3 regions of the Sphingomonas fucosidasi genome follow, and region 3 is predicted to be linked to each of the others. Evidence: predicted binding sites of a transcription regulator. Region 3 holds the regulator's gene; each other region holds the start of a gene.
The links. Region 3 encodes LexA, which represses DNA repair genes until DNA is damaged. Its sites were predicted from a motif close to GTTCCNCNCTTGTTCT; they were not measured.

Region 1 (6,488 bases), on a different contig from region 3:
GAGATCATGGCGTAGACGTCGGGATCATCGTCCTGCAGGTCAGCAAGGCCAACGCGCAGCCCCTTGTCCGCCTCCAGCATGTTGAAGGCCCGGTTCATGCAGCCGAGCATGCCAAGACCCAGCACGTCGACCTTCATGAACTTCAGCGCGTCGATGTCGTCCTTGTCCCACTCGATGATCTGCCGGTCTTCCATCGCAGCGGGCTCGATCGGCACTAGGTCGTCGAGGCGGTCATGGGTAAGGACGAACCCGCCTGGATGCTGCGACATGTGGCGGGGCACGCCGATCAGCTTGCGCGCCAGTTCCAGCGTCAGGCGCAGACGACGATCGCCAATGTCGAGGTTCAGCTCCTCGACCTGCTTCTCGCCCACGCCATCGGCTGACCAGCCCCACACCAAACCCGCCAGCGACGACGTCAGGTCTTCAGGCAGTCCAAGCGCCTTGCCGACGTCGCGCACCGCGCCCCGCGCCCTGTAGCGCGTGACGACGGCGGTCAGCGCAGAGTGATTGCGACCATAGGTCTCGTAGATCCACTGGATGATCTCTTCGCGCCGCTCATGCTCGAAATCGACGTCGATATCGGGCGGCTCGCGACGCTCGCCACTGACGAAGCGTTCGAACAGCAGCTCGTGCTTGATCGGGTCGATCGAGGTGACGCCGAGTACGAAGCAGACGCAGGAATTGGCGGCCGAGCCGCGGCCCTGGCACAGGATGCCGCGCCGACGGGCTTCGCGCACGATCGCGTAGACGGTCAAAAAGTAAGGTGCATAACCGAGTTCGCCGATCAACCGCATCTCGTGCGTGATCTGGTCGGTATAGGCTTGCGGAACGTCGCCATCGAACATCCGCCCGACCGCATCGGTTGCCAGCTTCTGAAGCGCTTCTTGCGCCGTCAGTCCGTCGATCAGCTTCTCATGCGGGTATTGATACTGAAGCTCGCCAAGGTCGAAGGTGCAGATCCGCGAAATGTCGACGCTGGCCTGCAGCGCGTCGGGGTAGGCGCGAAAGCGCCGAACCATCTCGTCGGGTGATTTCAGCGCGCGATCGGCGTTGACCTCGCGGCGATAACCAAGCTCGTCGACGGTACATTTCTCGCGCACTGCGGTCACCACGTCCTGCAGCAGCCGTGCGTCAGGTGCGTGGTAGAGCACGTCGCCGGTCACGACGGCGCGCACGCCCGCACCGCCCGCCTGTCGAGCAAGCGCATCGATGCGGAGCGCGTCTCCCGGTCGGCGCCGCTGGAACAAGGCCATGTAGCTGCGACGACCGTAGATCGCCTTCAGGTCGGCCAAGGCGGCAAGGTTCTCCTCGTCGGCCTCATGCGGCAGCAGGATGGCGACGACGCCTTCAGACCATGGCTCGAGGTCATGCCAGTGCAGCAGGCAACCGCCCTTCCCTGCCCGCTTCTTGCCGACGGTCAGTAGCCGCGTAATCCGCGACCAGGCCGATCGATCGATCGGGTACAGCAGCAGGCGCCGGCCGCAGGACAGATCGACGCGCGTGCCGGCGATCGAGCGGACACCGGTCGCCTTCTGCGCTTCCCATGCCCGCACGACGCCGGCGACGGTGCCGATGTCGCTGACGCCGATCGATGGATAGCCAAGCACGGCCGCAGCCGCGAACAGCTCGTCGGGACTGGATGCACCCCGCAGCAGCGAGAAGTGCGTCAGCACCTGAAGCTCGACATAATGGGTCATCCAAAGACCCCGTGCATCAACCAGGACAGATCACCGGTGTCGTCCTCGAAGCCGTCACCGCGTCGGAATACCCAGTAGCGGCCGCCAGTCTCGTCCTCGACGCGGTAATAGTCGCGGACCGCCCACACTTCCGCATCGCGGCGCCACCATTCGCCGTGGACGCGCTCTGGTCCGTCGCCGGCGACGACCTTGTACGTCTTGCCGCGCCACTCGAACCGGCGCGGTGGCTGGTCGGGCATCAGCGCCATGACCCGGTGCAGAGGCTCTGGATGCGCGAAGAGACGGATCGGGCGTTGCCAGATCGGCCAGTCTCCCGGCACCACGTTCGGATCGGAACGGACAACTGCCCGCTCCGGCACATGGCTTTCGACAGGCGCGATACGGAAGACGGCGTTCCCGCCGATCCGTCCGGCGATGAGGTCAACCAGGCGCGACGGATCACGCACCAGCGTCTCACCGGCAAGAACGGCGCCAAGGTCGACCGCATCAAGCGGCTCAGTGTGCGGGGCGACCAAGCAGAATTGCTCGAGCCCCATGCCAGGGTCGATGCGCTCGATGCGCAGCTTCAGCAGCCGCAGGAGATGCGTCACTTCGCGTGTCGGCCGGGATGTGCCGACCGCCACAACCTGCTCACTGCCGTCGACACTCAGGCCGGTCAGGCGCAACGACCTTGCGCCAAGCCCCTTGGTCTGCAGCAGCTCCGCGAGGTCGCGCAGGAGGTCGCCCATGACCTGCTCGATCGCCTCGGCCGTGCTGATCGGCTCCAGCAAGCGACGCTCGACGGCCGGCACCTCCGCATCCTCGCGCGGGGTGATCGGCTCTGCCATCCCGCCCAAGGCCTGATCGAGCCGCGTTATCGCCGGTAGCCCAAGTCGCCGCGCCAGCGGCCCGCGTGCGACCGGCAGGAGATCCGCAATCCGCTCGAAGCCGAATCTCCGCGCCGCGGTCAGCGCCGTGGGCGTCAGGCGCAGCGCGGCGATCGGTAACGGGCTGAGCGCCTCGACCGTGCCACGCGGTTCGACGCGCGTCAGATCGTCCCGACCGAAGCGCGCCAATGCATGCGCGGCCCCCGGCGTGTCGGCGACCGCGACGCGCGCGGTGAAGCCTGCGCGACGGCAGAAGGCGATCAAACGACGACAGAACCGCTCTTCCCCGCCATGCAGGTGATCGCAGCCGGCGAGATCGATCCAAAGGCCGTCGGCCGGCGTCACTGCCGCAATCGGTGACCAGCGCCGGACCGCCAACAGCGCAAGGCGATCGAGTAGTGCTGCATCGGCTTCAGGTTCGACCGGACGGAAGTCGAGATCCGACACCAGCGCGCGTGCATGGGTGGCAGCCATGCCGGGGTGGATGCCGAGCGCTTGTGCACCAGTGCAGGCGTGCACAACCTCTTCGCGCCGTCCGACCTTGCCGATCAGCGCAAGCGGTGCGTGCTCAAATGGCGGCGCTACAGGCGCGATGACATGCCGGGCGGGTGCCGGAGCCTTGTACGGGTGGCTTGCCGCCTCTGATCGCCGGCCAAGCTCGCGCATGGGCGGTTTTGCATGAACTGGCAGCGCAGCGATCTGTGCCTCAACATCTCCGCGGGATTGTGTACCCTCGCGTGCCCAGCGAGCGCCAGGACGCCAACCGCCACCCCGCGGTACCGAACAGGCACCCGGATCGTCGTCGGGAGGTAGTTGAAGGGCTGGCCGTTCAGGCAGCCGCGTAGCGGGCCGTTCCAACCGTCTCAGCCGCTCGATGGCCAAGTTCGGCAGGAACAGCGAGACGACCCGTCTCATCGCTGCCCTCCACTATCAGGGAAAAGCCCTCACCGCCGCGTTGCCGCGCCAGTTCGACCGACCATCTCGCTCGTCCTACACCCGCGATTTCCAACCGCGCCGAAGGCGCGGAACCGATCCGCCAGCGCGTCCACGCGGCGGAAGGTTCGGAAAAAGGATCCTGGTCACGCCCGCGTCGACGACGAAGAAGCAGCACAGGCATGTCGGCTTCGGCCGCCACCAGCTGAAGGCGGCGAGTTGCAACCATCGATACCCTGCTCGCTTCCGCGACGATCGCCGACGGGGTGCCATCGCGAACCGCATCTTCGATGACGGCGAGCAACGCCGCGTCATCGTATGGTTGAGCGTAGATGACATCTGACGACGATAGGCCTGCCTGGGCCAAAGCCGGCGCATAGAGGTCGGTGCGGCACGTAGCCCACAAGACAGGACCGCCGGCATTGGCAGCTTCGCGCGCTGCAATGCCGGCAAGGAACAGCGTCGTTGCCGCATCGTCGACAAGCGAAGCGCTGCGCGCCGTTGCCTCGTGAAGCGCGCCCGCTCGCAACCCCCCGGCCCCAAGCCGGCCATCTATCGCGGCCACGCCGAACGGCATGATGCGGTAGTCGGCCACTGGCATCGCGATCGTACGCAGGTGCGCGATGCTGTGGGGTAAGGACTCGGAAGCGACGGATGACATACTGGCTAGACTCTACCTGTTCCCTTTATGTTCCGTCACCAACTGGTGTTGGTCAACGGGTTTATGTCGATGGTTCGGACTCTTTGCGCTTGACCGCGGCCGAGCGCGGTACGGAACGGGTGCGAAACGTATCGTAAACAGAGCAGAACGAATTCGCTTTCGTTTCGGCCGCGCCTGACTCATAGAATCGTCATGCCGATCCGACCCGAAAACCGCTGGCTCTATCCGATCGACTGGCGGCAGCTGTCGCAGACGGTCCGGTTCGATCGCGCCGGTGCCAAGTGCGAGGGATGCGGCCGGCCACATCTACGCCGCGTGGTTCATCTTGGCGACGGACGCTGGTGGGATGCCGATATTCGGTGCTGGCGGTCGGACCGCGGCAAGCGTATTTCGATGAAAGCCGGTTTCGCGCTGGCGTCGGTTCGGGTGACCTATGTCGTCCTGGCCTGCGCGCACCTTGATCACGATCCCGGCAACAGCGCGTCTTCGAACCTCAAGGCGCTCTGTCAGCGCTGCCACATGATCCACGATGCAGCCGAGCATCGCTGGCAGCGCTGGTGGAATGTCTTTCGGCTCCGCGCAATCCGTGATCTTTACGAGGATCCTCGCGTCACGCGAGAACGCATCGCCAGCCGCTAGAGATCGATGTTGCGGGCGCGCATCGCTTCGACTGCGAGATCGGCGATCGGCCCCTCCCCTCCTGTCACCTCGTAGGCTTCGGCGACATCGTGATCCGGGAGCTTATCCAGCATGAAGCGAACCGTCGCAACGCTGGCGTCGTCCAATGCGGTCTTTGTCTTGTCGTTCGCCATGGCTAAGGTCCCGCCGGTGTTTCCAACGGAGTACGAATAACATGAACGTAAGTGACCTGGCCAAGGGCGTCGCGGAAGCGACCGGTTCGAACGATGCCGATGCGAAGAAGGCGATCACGGCCGTGTTCGACCAGATCGCGGCAGCAGCCGTGAAGGGCGAGGAGGTTTCGATTCCAGGGTTCGGCAAGTTTACCGTCAAGGACCGCCCGGAGCGCGAAGGCCGTAACCCCGGCACCGGTGAGGCGATCACGATCGCGGCTTCCAAGAAGGTTGCGTTCACAGCCGCCAAGGGGCTGAAGGACAAGATGTAAGACGTGTGCGCCGGCGAGCGGTCTCGTCGGCGCCAACCCGAGGAACAGGCTCGTGTGCAACCGGTATCGTATGACCGCAAAAGAGGTCGACCTTGCGGTCACCTTCGGTATCCAACCTCCTTGTGAAAAGGATGAGGAATACCCCGCCGGTGACATCTTCCCGACCGGCAAGAAGACCCCGTTCTACGGCAAGGTGATCGTGCAGGACGGCGCCGAGCGGAAGCTCGAGCGGATGGAATGGGGCGTGCCGACGCAAGTACCCAGCGCGCGCGACCCCTCGGTCAAACTTACCAAGTACGTGACGAACGTGCGCAACCTTAACTCCGGCTTCTGGCGATCGATGCTGACGACGCCAGCGCGACGCTGTCTCGTCCCGGTCACCGCTTTTTCTGAATATGGATTAGCGCCGGGCGAAGACAGCAAGAAGCCCTTGCACTGGTTTGACGTGCCCAGCCGCCCAATCTTCGCCTTTGCAGGGATCTGGCGTCCGACCGAGCGCGACAATGCCTATGGTTTCCTGACGACCGAGCCGAACGCGATCGTGGCGCCGATCCACCCCAAGGCTATGCCGCTCATACTACATGACGAGGATTACGATCGTTGGCTGACAGCGCCCTGGGACGAACTGAAGGACTTGGTCGCGCCCTACCCATCGCAGTTGATGCGCGTTGAGGGCATGGCATCGGCGGACGCGGAGGATGCCCGATCGCCTGTGCTACTCTAGCCGTTGAACCCCGAAAAGGTAACTGACAAAGACAGAAGCGACATGGGGCGAAAGCGCCAAGACCCCGGACATCAACTGGCGCATGAGCGCGTCGTTGGAAAACGTGCCCTGCGGTGACACCGACATCGCCGAAGTGACGAACCTGGAGCGAGCCGTGCGGGATTGGGTCAGGCTGGACCCTGAACATAGGAAAGCGGCGACCTTGACCACGGATCATGCCGTTCAGCTCGAAGGGGTTTCCAGTACGACGTTCACTGGCGAAGCTATCGCGGCCCTAGCCGAGCATTTGCCGTCCACTCCAACCGTGGAGGAGTAATTACTATGGCGAAAGCCAGCGTCCGGTTCGAGCGCGGCGACGGATATTGGGTGGCCGAGCGCGATAGCATCGGCTTCACCGGCACGACCGACTTTGGTCCCGTCGAGTTTCTGATCACCAGCGAAGCGTTGGCCGAAATGCTGAACCCGGCGCTAGAGGGAATTGACC
Region 2 (6,488 bases), on a different contig from region 3:
CCCCGGTCAGTTCGTCGGTGTCGAGGATGCGCGCGGCGGCGGTGGTCAGCGGGGTGCCGGTGGCGCGCGCGAGCTGGTGGATGCGCGCGACCGCCTTGTCGCCGAGTCCGCGTTTGGGGACGTTGACGATGCGTTCGAAGGCGAGGTCGTCCGCCGGCTGGTTGACCACGCGGAGATAGGCGAGCGCGTCGCGGATCTCGGCGCGCTCGTAGAAACGGAAGCCGCCGACGATCTTGTACGGCATGCCGATCGCGATGAAGCGGTCCTCGAACTCGCGCGTCTGGTGCTGCGCGCGGACCAGGATCGCGACCTCGTCGAGCGACTTGCCCGAGCGGCGGACGATGTCGATCTCCTCGCCGACGCGGCGCGCTTCCTCCGGGCCGTCCCAGACGCCGATGACCTTGACCTTTTCGCCGACGTCGCGCTCAGTCCACAGCTGCTTGCCCAGCCGCCCGCCATTGTTCGCGATCACGCCCGATGCGGCGCCGAGGATGTGCGGCGTGCTGCGGTAATTCTGTTCGAGGCGGATGACCTTCGCGCCCGGAAAATCGCGCTCGAACTTCAGGATGTTCTCGACCTGCGCGCCGCGCCACGAATAGATCGACTGGTCGTCGTCGCCGACGCAGGCGATGTTCTTGCGCTCCTGCGCTAGCAGCCGCAGCCAGAGATATTGCGACGAGTTGGTGTCCTGATACTCGTCGACCATGATGTATTTGAAGCGCTGCTGATACTGCGCCAGCACATCGCGGTGCGTCTTCAGAATGACGAGCATGTGGAGCAGCAGATCGCCGAAATCGCACGCGTTCAGCGCGATCAGCCGGGTCTGGTATTGCTGGTACAACTCGCCGCCGCGGCCGTTGGCGTAGCGTTCGGATTCGCCCGCATCGATATCGGCGGGGACGAGCCCCTTGTTCTTCCACTGGTCGATCAGCCCGGCGAGGCTGCGCGTCGGAAAGCGCTTCTCGTCGATGTCCGCGGCGAGAATGAGTTGCTTCAGCAGCCGCAGCTGGTCGTCGGTATCGAGGATCGTGAAGTTCGATTGCAGCCCGACGAGCTCGGCGTGGCGACGCAGCATCTTCGCGGCGATCGCGTGGAACGTGCCGAGCCACGGCATCCCCTCGACCGCATCGCCGACGAGCCGGCCGACCCGCTCGCGCATCTCGCGCGCGGCCTTGTTGGTGAAGGTGACGCTCAGGATTTCCGACGGCCACGCCTTCCTGGTGAAGATCAGGTGCGCGAGCCGGGCGGTGAGCGCCGCAGTCTTGCCGGTACCCGCGCCGGCGATGATCAGGACGGGGCCATCGGTGGTCAGCACCGCCTCGCGCTGCGGCGGATTGAGACCGCGGAGATAGGGAGGCTCTGCTTGCGGCGCGGACGTTTGGGCGATCTGGTTCACCGGTGAACAGGTAGGGAACGGGGGGCGATCGGGCAACCTTTGAAACGTCGCTGAACCGTCGCGCGGACGTCACGAAGCACGTCTAGGGGATGCGCAGCGACGAGGTTCGTCGTCGGAGATGCCGCAACCAGAAAGGCGTCCCGACGCACTGGCGCCGTCGCCCGCAGGCCGGGGCCTGCGGACCGCAGGACCAATCGAGGAACATCATCATGAAGCTTTTCATCAGCGTCGCTTCGGCGGCGATCGTCGGCGCGTGCCTGTTCTCGGCGGGCGCATCGGCCAGTTCCGTGCGCGAACCGGTGTCGGTGCGCGTATCGCTAGCCGGACTCGACCTCACCAGCGACGCCGGACGAACCGCGTTCCAGCGCCGGTTGCGCTCGGCGATCGCCAGCGCCTGCCAGCCGCGTACCGGTGGCCTCGACGCGCTCGCCGATTCGCACCAGTGTCGCAAGGAGATGACCACGGATGCGAGCGTGAAGCTGGCCGCGTTGCTGAATAGCGGGACGCAGCTCGCCAGCATCGACGCGGTGCGCTGAACTAGCGCGCTGATCGGGGAAGGACGTCGGTTTTTATTGATCCTCCCCCGCAAGGGGGAGGATGGTTAAGGCGGCTCCCAAATCAGGCCGAGCCATCGCTTGATCTGCATCTGTCATAAGATTGTCATCGTAAGGGCCGACTGCACATTCCCATGGCAACCTCCACATTTGCACCCGACGCGCTAACGGCTGATTCGAGCGCTGCGGCGTCGGCACCGCACACTGGTCCCAGGCTCGACCATGCGCTGCACCCGGCGGGGCGCTGGCTGTTCCTCGCCGTGCTGATCGGTGGGCTCGCCTATGCCGGGTTCAGCATCGCCTTCGACACCGCGCAGGTCGGCGAGAGCCTGGCGGGCGGCGCCTTCGCGTTCCTCGCGCTCGCGCTGCTGATCGCGCTCGGGTTCGAGTTCGTGAACGGCTTCCACGATACCGCCAATGCGGTCGCCACCGTCATCTACACGCATTCGATGCCCGCGCCGCTTGCGGTCGTGTGGTCGGGGTTCTTCAACTTCCTTGGCGTGATGTTGTCGTCGGGCGCAGTGGCGTATTCGATCGTCACGCTACTGCCGGTCGACCTGATCCTCAACGTCGGTAGCGTCGGCGGGTTCGCGATGATCTTCGCGCTGCTGCTCGCGGCGATCGTGTGGAACCTCGCGACCTGGGCGGTCGGGCTGCCCAATTCGTCGAGCCATGCGCTGATCGGCTCGATCCTTGGCGTCGGGCTCGCCAATCAGCTCATCAGCGGCGGCGGGGCGGACGGTACGTCCGGCGTCGATATGGCGCAGGTCTGGAAGGTTCTTTCCGCGCTCGCGTTCAGCCCGATCGTCGGGTTCGTCGGCGCGCTGTTGCTGCTGCTCGTGATGAAGCGCTTCCTGCGCGACAAGGCGCTGTACGAGGCCCCCGAGGGCCAGACGCCGCCGCCACGCGGCATCCGTGCGCTGCTGATCGGCACGTGCACCGCGGTCAGCTTCGCGCATGGCAGCAACGACGGGCAGAAGGGGATGGGGCTGATCATGCTCATCCTGATCGGCTGCGCGCCGACTGCCTATGCGCTCAACCGGACGATGCCCGAGAGCGCGACGCCGGCGTTCGTCCAGACCGCGCAGGCGGCGTCGGCGGCGTACCGCGCGCATGCCGATGGCGCACCGACCGACGTCGGCGCGGCGCGCGCGCAGGTCACGCAGGCGCTGAAGAGCAAGCATGTCGCGGACCCGGTCGTCTATGGCGCGCTCGCGACGTTGTCGGACGACGTGTCGAGCCGGATCGCGGGCTATGGGTCGCTCGGGAAAGTGCCCGCCGCGGCGACGCCGAACTTGCGCAACGACATGTATCTGGTGCTCGATACCACCAAGCTGATCGCCGCCGACAAGGCCGCGCAGGGTCGGTTTACCGCGCAGGAGATCACCACGCTCAAGAGCTATGATAGCGGGCTCGAGCAGGGCACGCGCTATATCCCGACCTGGGTGAAGGTGACCGTCGCGCTGGCGCTCGGGCTGGGCACGATGGTCGGGTGGAAGCGGATCGTCGTCACGGTGGGCGAGCGGATCGGCAAGACGCATCTGACCTATGGCATGGGCGCATCGGCCGAGCTGGTCGCGGCGTCGACGATCCTGCTGGCGGTGAACTTCGGGATGCCGGTGTCGACCACGCATATCCTGTCGTCCGGCGTCGCGGGTGCGAGCGTTGCCAATGGCGCCGGACTGCAGCGGCGCACGGTGATGAACATGGCGCTGGCGTGGGTGATGACGCTGCCGGTGGCGATGCTGTTGTCGGGCGGACTGTACTGGCTGCTGCTGACGCTGGCGCATACGCTGGGGTATTGAGCGTTCTAAAATCCTCCCCTGTGAGGGGAGGTGGCTGGCTCTTGCCAGACGGAGGGGTGCCGCCCCTCAACTTGGGGCGGATACCCCTCCGTCAGTCCCTCCGGGACTGCCACCTCCCCCGATGGGGGAGGATCGAGTTCGGCGGAACCCCTAGCCCGCCCTACGGGTTGCCGGGCCCATGCGATTGCGATGCTCGATCTGTAGCAACTGGGACTGGCTCCCGCATGAGGACTGGTCCGAATGTAGCCACTGCCGCCTGATGGTGCGCCACGTGGGCGAGGTTGGCGAAGTGGCCCGCGACATCGTCGCCGGGCTCGAAAGCGGTGTCGTCGATCTGGAACGCGAGCCCGCCGAGCGCTGGACGCTCGACCCGGCAGGATTGCGCAACGTGGCGTGGCGGTTCGGGTTCGAGGTCGAACCGACCGCCGTCGCGCCAAATGCGATCCGCTTCCCACACGACTACCGACCTGCACACGCGGAGGCGGTCCCTGCGCAGACCGTGCCGCACGCAATTGGCCTCGGCATCATCGCGCGTGCCGCCGACACCGCCGATCTCGTCGACATCGCAACACACTATCGCAGCGCGTTTGCCCGGATCGTCGTCCTCCTCGACGCCACAGCAGACGACGCGCGCGAACTTGCCGCACAGTTTCCGTGGGTCGAGGTCGCGCACCACCCACTCGACGGCGATTTTGCCGCACAGCGCAATCGGCTTCAGGACATGATGAAGACCCGCTGGGTGTTGCAGATCGACACCGACGAGCGCCCCGACGCTGCCTTGCTCGATGCGCTCGGCTGGTTGGTCGCGGCGGCGGATCGCGATGGGCTGCGTTCGCTGGGACTACCACGCCGCAACCTCGTCGACGGCGTGCAATCTGCATCCTATCCGGACATCCAGTACCGCCTCAATCGCAGCGACATCCGCTTTGCCGGCCGGGTCCACGAACGCCCGGTCGTACCGTTCGTCGAAAGTTCGCTGGCGCTGGCCGGCGCGCTCGATCACCGGCTCGATGGCGAGCGGGTACGCGAGCGGACGCGGATCTACGAAGCGATGTCGACCGGCGCGGGCAGGCCCGAGGACGAGGCGTTGTTGCTCGCCCGCTTCGATCCCGTGGCGGTGCGGTAGACCGCGGCCGTCTGCGCGGCGAGCGTGTCGCGCGTGAACATCCCTGCGGCCCTGCGGCTTGCAGTGGCATAATGCGCGCGTAACACCGGGTCTTCGACCAGCCGCTGGATCTGCGTCGCGAGATCGTCCCCGGTGCAGGTCTTCGCGAGCAATCCGGCACCGCTCTCGCCAATGAACAGCCGCGCGCTCGGATCCTCCGCACAGGCGACGACCGGGCGGCCGAACATCATTGCCTCCTGATACACCAGCCCAAAGCTCTCGTACCGTGACGGCGCGACGATCACGTGCGCCGCCTCCATCAGGTCGTGCAACATGGCCTCGTCGACGCGGTGGTGGCAGGTCAACCGCGCACGCGCCGACGCCGGGATTGCGCCGACGTCTTCCGCGCGTACGCCGACGATCGTCAGCCGGAAATCACGCATCCCGGCATCCGCGCGGCGCGACAGGATACGCAGCGCCATGATCAGCGCGTCGAACCCCTTGCGGTGCTCGTCGCGCCCGACGAACAGCAGGTCTATCGGTTCGCCGAGCGGGTAGGTCGCCGCAGAGCCGCGCGCGACGATCTCGGGCGGGAGGCTGAGGCCGATCACCGCATGCCGCGCTCCTTCGCCGGGCGACGCGACGCCGTACAGCGCCGCGATCTTATCGCCGTGAAGCTGCGTGTTCGAGATCAGAGCCTTGCTGAAGCGCGCGGTGATGCGTTCCGCCAGCATCGCGGCGCGGCGATCGAACCGGTCGCGCAGGCTCGTCACGGTCTCCGCCGAAGTTGCCGCCGGGGTCGAGTTGCGCGTCACCAGGCGCGCGGGGCCGGCAAGCGCGATCGCCAGACCGGGCGCGTACCAGTTGGTCGCCTCGACGATGTCGAACGGTGCGCGGCGGTGCTCGCGCGCAACCGCTCGGCGGAACGCGAACGGCGCCACAAGATGCCCGATCCCGGCGATCTTGCGCAGGCGCGCGGGCAAGGACCCTTCGCGCAAACCGCAGCCGAACACCGAAACCCTGCCGTCGCGGCTGTCTTCGCGCCGATCCATCGTAAATACGCTGACGTCATGGCCTGCGCCCGCCAGCGACTGCGCGATCTCCCGTGCGGCGCGCGTAAGTCCGCTCTTTTCAGGGGGATACGCCCAAGTGAGTAGAGCGATCCTCACGATGCACCGTCACGCGGCAGATGGAACGCAGAATAGAACGTACTAATCTGTGTCAATACAAGGGTTTCGAGTGTCATCGGCCCGGAACTCGGCAACCCCGCGGGGGGTTCCTTGAGTGAATCGCAGATGAACGGGGGAAGGGTGTTCGTACTACATATCGCGTTACAGGGGTGTTTGCGCGCAACCGACGTCGAATACGGACTCACCGCGGATACCGGCGGGCATATCCGCTATCTGCTCGATCTCGTCTCTGCCAGCGGTCGCCATCCGGCGATCGACCGGATGGAAATCGTCACCCGCGCCTTCCGGCGCATGGCCTATGCCGAATGCTATGCCGAGCCGATCGAGACGATCGACGGCACCACGCGGATCGTCCGCCTGCCGACCGCATCCGATGCATATCTGGTCAAGGAAGACCTGTGGACCGAGCATGACAGCCTCGTCGAGGCCCTCATCGCG
Region 3 (6,488 bases):
ATCGCGCGAGTCAGAAGCGCCAATCCGCCGTCCGGCAAACCGTGACCGAGCCGGTCGGCGGCAAGCTGCGCCAGCCGCGCGTCGTCGGCTTCGCGGATGTAGTGGCCATTGAGATTCTCGAGCTTTTTCAGATCAAAGCGCGAGGGCGACTTGCCGACGCCGGATAGGTCGAACCACTCGACCGCCTGCTCGCGGCTGATGATCTCGTCGTCGCCGTGACCCCAGCCGAGCCGGAGCAGGTAATTATCGAACGCCTCGGGGAGAATGCCCATCTCGTCGCGATACGCCTCGATGCCGACCGCGCCGTGACGCTTCGACAGCTTTGCGCCGTCGGGGCCGTGGATCAGCGGGATGTGCGCGTAGATCGGCTCGGGCCAGCCCATCGCGCGGTAGATCGGCAACTGGCGGAACGCGTTGTTGAGATGATCGTCGCCGCGGATGACGTGGGTGACGCCCATGTCGTGATCGTCGACGACAACGGCGAGCATGTAGGTCGGCGTACCGTCCGAGCGGAGCAGGACCAGGTCGTCGATCTCTTCGTTCTTGACCGTGACGGCGCCTTGTACGCGGTCCTCGATCGTGACGGCACCTTCCTGCGGGGCGCGCAGGCGGACGACGTGGGGCAAGTCGGGGGCTTCGCTCGCCGGTCGATCGCGCCACGGGCTGCGGATGCGGAGCGGCTTCTTCGCGGCCTGCGCCTCGGCGCGCATCGCGGCGATTTCGTCATTGGTCATGTAGCAGCGATAGGCGTGGCCGTTCGCGACCATCTCGTGCGCGACCTGTGCGTGACGCTCGGCGCCGGCGAACTGCATGACGACGTCGCCGTCCCAGTCGAGCCCCAGCCAGCGCATCCCGTCGATGATCGCGTCGATCGCCGGCTGGGTCGAACGGACCCGGTCGGTATCCTCGATCCGCAGCAGGAACTTGCCCCCGTTCGCCTTTGCGAACAGCCAGTTGAACAGCGCGGTGCGCGCGCCGCCGAGATGCAGGAACCCCGTCGGCGACGGAGCGAAACGGGTAACCACGGGTGCGGCCGAATTGGCGGTGCCCGTATCAGATATTGCGCCCAACCGCGGGTGCTCCCAGACTGATGAAACAATGGAGAAACGATGGCCATGACAGCCGTCGCCGCCCCTAGCATGCGTCCTTGGCGGCGACAAATGGGCGTGCCGCGATGGGGGGCTGTCGTTGGGCTTGCTGTCGTCGGGCTGGCCGTGGAGCGCTGGCTGGAGACGGAGCGCGACCAGCTGGTGTTGTGGCTGCCAGTGATGCTCGGGGGCGGCATCGCATTGTGGTTTGCGTTGCCGGACCCGGCAGCGTGGTGCGTCGCGGTGCTGCTGTTGGTCGCAGGCGGGTTGGCAGGTCTGGCCGTGGGGCAGGGCGGGCGTGCGGCGCGCGCGCTGTCTATCGGGTTTCTGACGACTGCGCTGGGGCTCGGGCTGATCTGGGCGCGATCGGAATGGGTGGCGCGGCCGGTTCTGGGCGGTCCGACGATCGCGCGTTTCTCGGCGAAGGTCGAGGCGATCGAGCCGCTGGTGGCGCGGAAGTTGGTTCGGTTGACGGTATTGCCGATTGGGAAGGGGGTCGAGACCGACGGGCAGCCGGTCGCCTTGCCGTACCGCGTCCGCGTCAATCTGGCGGAAGCGGATGCGCCGAAGCTGCTGGGGACGGGGGCGGTCATCCAGTTGCGGGCACGGCTGATGCCACCGCCGCTACCCGCGGTGCCGGGCGCGTACGACTTTGCGCGCGTCGCGTGGTTTGGCGGGATCGGTGCGACGGGGCGCGGTTTCGCACCGGTGGTCGTGACGAGGTCGAGCGAATTGGGTGCCGGCATCCGCGTCGCGCTGTCGCATCACATCGTATCGCGACTCGACGGCAGCGCGGGCGGTATCGCGGCGGCGCTCGCAACCGGCGACGTCGGCGCGATCAGCGAGGAGGATTCGGAGGCGATGCGCCGGGCGGGGCTCGCGCATCTGCTGTCGGTGAGCGGGTTGCACATCACCGCGGCGGTTGCGGCGACGATGCTGATCGTGTTGCGTCTGCTGGCGCTCAGTCCGTGGCTGGCTTTGCACGCCCGCCTGCCGTTGATTGCCGCGCTGGCCGGGGCGGCGGCGGCGATTGGTTACACGTTGCTGACCGGGAGCCAGGTGCCGACGATCCGGTCGTGCGTCGCGGCGTTGCTGGTGCTGGCGGCGCTGGCGATGGGACGCGAGGCGATGACTTTGCGGCTCGTCGCAGCCGGCGCCGCGTGCGTGATGCTGGTCCTGCCCGAATCGGCGGCCGGGCCGAGCTTTCAGCTCTCGTTTGCGGCGATCACCGCGATCATGGCGTTGCACGAACATCCGGTGATCCGCGCGTTCTTCGGCCCGCATGACGAGGGGCGCGGGCGTAGACTCGCGCGCGGCGTCGCGTCGCTGCTGCTGACGGGGCTGCTGGTCGAATTCGCGCTGATGCCGATCGCGGTCTATCATTTCCACAAGGCGGGCCTGTACGGCGCGTTCGCCAACATCGTCGCGATCCCGCTGACGACGTTCGTAGTGATGCCGCTGGAGGCGTTGGCGTTGCTACTCGACGCTGGCGGCCTGGGCGCACCGGTCTGGTGGCTGGTGCAGCGGTCGCTCGATGCGCTGCTATGGTTGGCCCATATCGTCGCCGACGCGCCGGGTTCGGTACGATCCTTGCCCGCAATGCCGACGCCAGCATTCGCGCTGATGGTGATCGGCGGTATCTGGATTGCGTTGTGGCGGACGCGGTTGCGCCGACTGGGACTGCTGCCGCTCGCCGCCGGTGCGATCTGGGCGTTGACGACACCTGCACCCGATGTTCTCGTTACCGGTGACGGCCGCCACGTGGCGGTGCGGACGGCGGCGGGACTGGCTATGCTGCGCGACCGGGCCGGCGATTATACGCGCGACATGCTCGCCGAGAATGGCGGGGTGGATGGTGAGCCACTCCTGCTTGCGGACCAGCCCGATGCACGATGCAGCCGCGATCTGTGCGTCACCGATATCGCCGCGCGAGGACGGATGTGGCGGATCCTTGCGACGCGCAGCGCTTATATGGTGCCGATCGGCGAACTTATTTCCGCGTGTCGTAGCGCCGACGTCGTGGTCAGCGAACGCGGTCTGCCTAAACGTTGCGTGCCGCGGTGGCTGAAGCTGGATCGCCGTGTTCTGCGTCGGACAGGCGGGGTCGCGCTGACCTTGGGGACCGGGACGGTCGTCACGATACTGACTGCAGGCGATCGCCATCCCTGGCGCGATCCGCCCGTCCTCAAACGTCCTGCGCATATTTTGAGATCGCGGCACGCTCGGTTTCAAGATGAGACGTCTGGATTTCGGGCCGTCCAAGGCCGCAGGAAGTACGATGTTCACGCAACGGCGCAAAGGCGCGCCGGTGATGGCGATCGGGAGACCATCCCGAACTCCATGAAGGATTGAGCAGCCTCGTCGCCTTGACCGCTTCGAGGTGGAAGTAGGCGTCCCCCAAAACGCAACATCTCCGCGCCCTTGCGCCTTCGCGTGATCCAAATCACCAGCGGACGCGCGCGCTGGCCGGCCGATAAATTTTCACGCGGAGACGCGGAGACGCGGAGGCGCGGAGCAGTGTCTTAGACGACGAACCGGACCAGGTTAGAGACTATCCGGCCGTCCCTCCCGCGGTCATTTTAAAGCGCAAGGTTCTACCCAACCGAAAAACCTCCGCGGCTCCGCGTCTCCGCGCGAACATATTCTTTATGCTGCGCAGAGTAGGCGCTGGCAGCTCAATCGTAGCGGCGGAGGATGCCGGAGAGTTTGCCTTGCACGCGGACTTGCGCGGGGGCGTAGCGTTGGGGGTCGTAGGCGCGGTTGGCTGGGTCGAGGCGGACCATGGCGCCTTCGCGGCGGAAGTATTTGAGCGTGGCTTCGCTGTCTTCGATCAGGGCGACGACGATCTCGCCGTCGCGAGCGGTCTCGGTGCGGCGGATCAAGGCGTAGTCGCCGTCGAGGATGCCGGCTTCGACCATCGAGTCGCCGGAGACTTCCAGCGCGTAATGTTCGCCGGTGCCGAGCAACGCGGCGGGGACGGCTAACATCGTGCTGCCCTCGAACGCCTCGATCGGGACGCCAGCGGCGATGCGGCCGTGGAGGGGGATCTCGATGACGTCGTTGGCCGGTTGCGGCGTGGCGGCGGTGGGGGCCGCCTTGACGTTCGAGGTCTTCGATGGCGCCTTTTTCTCCGCACGCTCCGGCATGCGCAGCACTTCGAGTGCGCGCGCGCGGTTGGGCAGGCGGCGGATGAAGTTGCGCTCCTCGAGCGCGCTGATCAGACGGTGGACGCCCGACTTCGACTTGAGGTCGAGCGCGTCCTTCATCTCCTCGAACGACGGCGAGACGCCGGTTTCGTTGAGGCGATCGTTGATGAAGCAGACGAGTTCGTGCTGCTTGCGCGTGAGCATAGCGGTTCTCCGTCCGGAACAGACTGGGAACTTCTATGGAACATAATTAACGCCGTCAAGCGTCCGTATCACGCGATAACGAGGATTTCCGCCGATTCGCCTTCGTATGCCACCGGCGCGTTGCCGGGGCGGACGATGAGGCACGTCGAGCGGGCCAGCGTCAGCAGCATCGAGCTGTCCTGGATCGTCGAGGCATAGGCTTTGCCGTCGCGGAGTTCGGCACGGAGATAGTCGGTGCGGGCGTTATTGGCGGGGAGGTCTTCGCCGAGCAGTGCGTGCGTCGACTGAGGGAGCGGGTCGCGCGCGCCGGCCATGTGCGCGACGACCGGCTTCACGAACAGCGTGGCGGTGACGAACGCGGAGACCGGGTTGCCGGGGAGGCCGAGCACCATCATCTCGCCGATCCGGCCGGCCATCATCGGCTTGCCGGGGCGCAGCGCGATCCGCCAGAAATCTATCGTGCCGCCGGCCGCCTCGATTGCGGGGCGGACCAGGTCGTGATCGCCCACCGACGCGCCGCCTGTAGTGACAAGGAGGTCGGCTTGGACGCTGGCGAACGCGTCGCGGAGGATTTCGAGATTGTCGGGGAGAATTCCGAGGTCGATGATGTCGACGGGCATGTCGGCGAGCATTGCCGCCAGCATGATGCCGTTCGATTCGGGCAGTGCGACGCCGTCGGTCGTGGAGCCGGGGGGGACGAGTTCGTCGCCGGTGGCGGCGACGGCGACGCGGACGCGGCGGTTGACGGTCAGGCGGCCGTGGCCGCCGGTCGCGGCGACGGCGATGCGCGCCGGGCTGAGGCGGTCGCCGGCGGCGATCAGGCGGGTGCCGGTTGAGAAGTCGAGGCCTTTGCGGCGGGTGTTGCGGCCGAATGTCGGCGGACCTTCGCCGGCTAGGGTCAGGGTGGCGCCGTCGCGCTCGGCCTCTTCCTGGACCATGACGGTGTCGGCGCCTTCGGGTATCGCGGCGCCGGTGAAGATGCGTGTGGCTTGGCCGGGGGCGACTTTGCCGGGGAAGGGGCGGCCGGCGGCGCTTTCGCCGATGACTTTCCAGGGGCCGGGGAGGTCTTCGAAGCGGATCGCGTAGCCGTCCATTGCCGAGAGGTCGGCGGCCGGCTGCGTGCGGCGGGCGAGGATGTCCTCCGCGGCCCAGCGGCCGGCTGCTTCGCGTAAGGGGACGGTCTCGTGGCCGACGCGAGGGGCCATGGTGAAGAGGCGGGTCTGGGCTTCGGCGACGGGGACTAGGGTCATGAAGGCTCTGTTTCCGGGCAGTTCTGAAGGGTGAAGTGTAGGAAGTATAGCCGCTAGGAGCGGTTTGGCGGTTTGTGCTTTGGGGCGCGAATAAGGGGGAAGCGCGGGGTGCGGGGGTATGTTCCATGCTCTGTCACGGGTTCCGGGTGTAGGACAGGTGTTGTTGGCTGAGCGAGGGGGGCGGCGGGCCGTTGAGGGCGCTTTGGGCTGATCGATTTCGAACGGTTGCTACCGCCTCCTTGTTCTCCCGCGAAGGCGAGAGTCCAGTGTGGGTCCCCGCCTTCGCGGGGAAGCAAAGGGTTGGGCGGATGGCGGTTGCTATAATGTTGGCGTTCCCAATTGGGCCTCGGCCTTCGCCGGGGTGGATTTGGGGGACTGTTTTCTTCCGGGCGGGCTAGGCTGCGGGTGATCGTCTAACGCGTCCCTCGAACCTCCAGCCAGCGAGGGTTCATCCTTTACGGGGCTTTGTTTGGGGGGAAAGAGACACCAGATCAGTATGATGACACGCAATCAGCCGCGGGCGATAGACAGGATCGGGGCGGCGACGGGCGCGGTCCTGGTGTCGGGGTTGCTGGGCTATGCGCTGATCTATGGGTTGGTGGTGCCGCTGCCGGCGGCCGTCACGGACGCGTTGAAGGTGTTCAGCGTGGCGCCGCCTCCGCCGCCGCCGCCCGAGGAGAAGGTCAGGCCTCGGCCTTCGCCTAGTCGCAAGCCCGAGGGGGCCGCGTCGCCGCCGAACCTGAAGTCGAAGGCTACCGAGGTCGTGGCGCCGCCGCCGATCGTGCCGACTGTGGTGCCGC

Region 1: U1737_RS08145 (ImuA family protein) is a predicted target of LexA. The motif match lies at 4,176-4,191, and genes of this name have one in related genera.
Region 2: U1737_RS18215 (ATP-dependent helicase) is a predicted target of LexA. The motif match lies at 1,400-1,415, and genes of this name have one in related genera.

What each region holds. Positions count from the first base shown of each region.
Region 1 is NZ_JAXOJR010000003.1:357,232-363,719, forward strand. Features, by position in the region: gene U1737_RS08135 (error-prone DNA polymerase) at 1-1,697, opposite strand, end outside; gene U1737_RS08140 (DUF6504 family protein) at 1,694-3,229, opposite strand; gene U1737_RS08145 (ImuA family protein) at 3,393-4,097, opposite strand; gene U1737_RS08150 (hypothetical protein) at 4,350-4,796, shown strand; gene U1737_RS08155 (hypothetical protein) at 4,793-4,969, opposite strand; gene U1737_RS08160 (HU family DNA-binding protein) at 5,011-5,280, shown strand; gene U1737_RS08165 (SOS response-associated peptidase) at 5,333-6,004, shown strand; gene U1737_RS08170 (DUF1488 family protein) at 6,326-6,488, shown strand, end outside.
Region 2 is NZ_JAXOJR010000012.1:39,677-46,164, forward strand. Features, by position in the region: gene U1737_RS18215 (ATP-dependent helicase) at 1-1,387, opposite strand, end outside; gene U1737_RS18220 (UrcA family protein) at 1,606-1,932, shown strand; gene U1737_RS18225 (inorganic phosphate transporter) at 2,085-3,755, shown strand; gene U1737_RS18230 (glycosyltransferase family protein) at 4,015-4,881, shown strand; gene U1737_RS18235 (glycosyltransferase family 4 protein) at 4,797-6,029, opposite strand; gene U1737_RS18240 (HAD-IIB family hydrolase) at 6,171-6,488, shown strand, end outside.
Region 3 is NZ_JAXOJR010000001.1:282,158-288,645, forward strand. Features, by position in the region: gene gltX (glutamate--tRNA ligase) at 1-1,070, opposite strand, end outside; gene U1737_RS01395 (ComEC/Rec2 family competence protein) at 1,161-3,440, shown strand; gene lexA (transcriptional repressor LexA) at 3,764-4,438, opposite strand; gene U1737_RS01405 (molybdopterin molybdotransferase MoeA) at 4,507-5,688, opposite strand; gene U1737_RS01410 (energy transducer TonB) at 6,188-6,488, shown strand, end outside.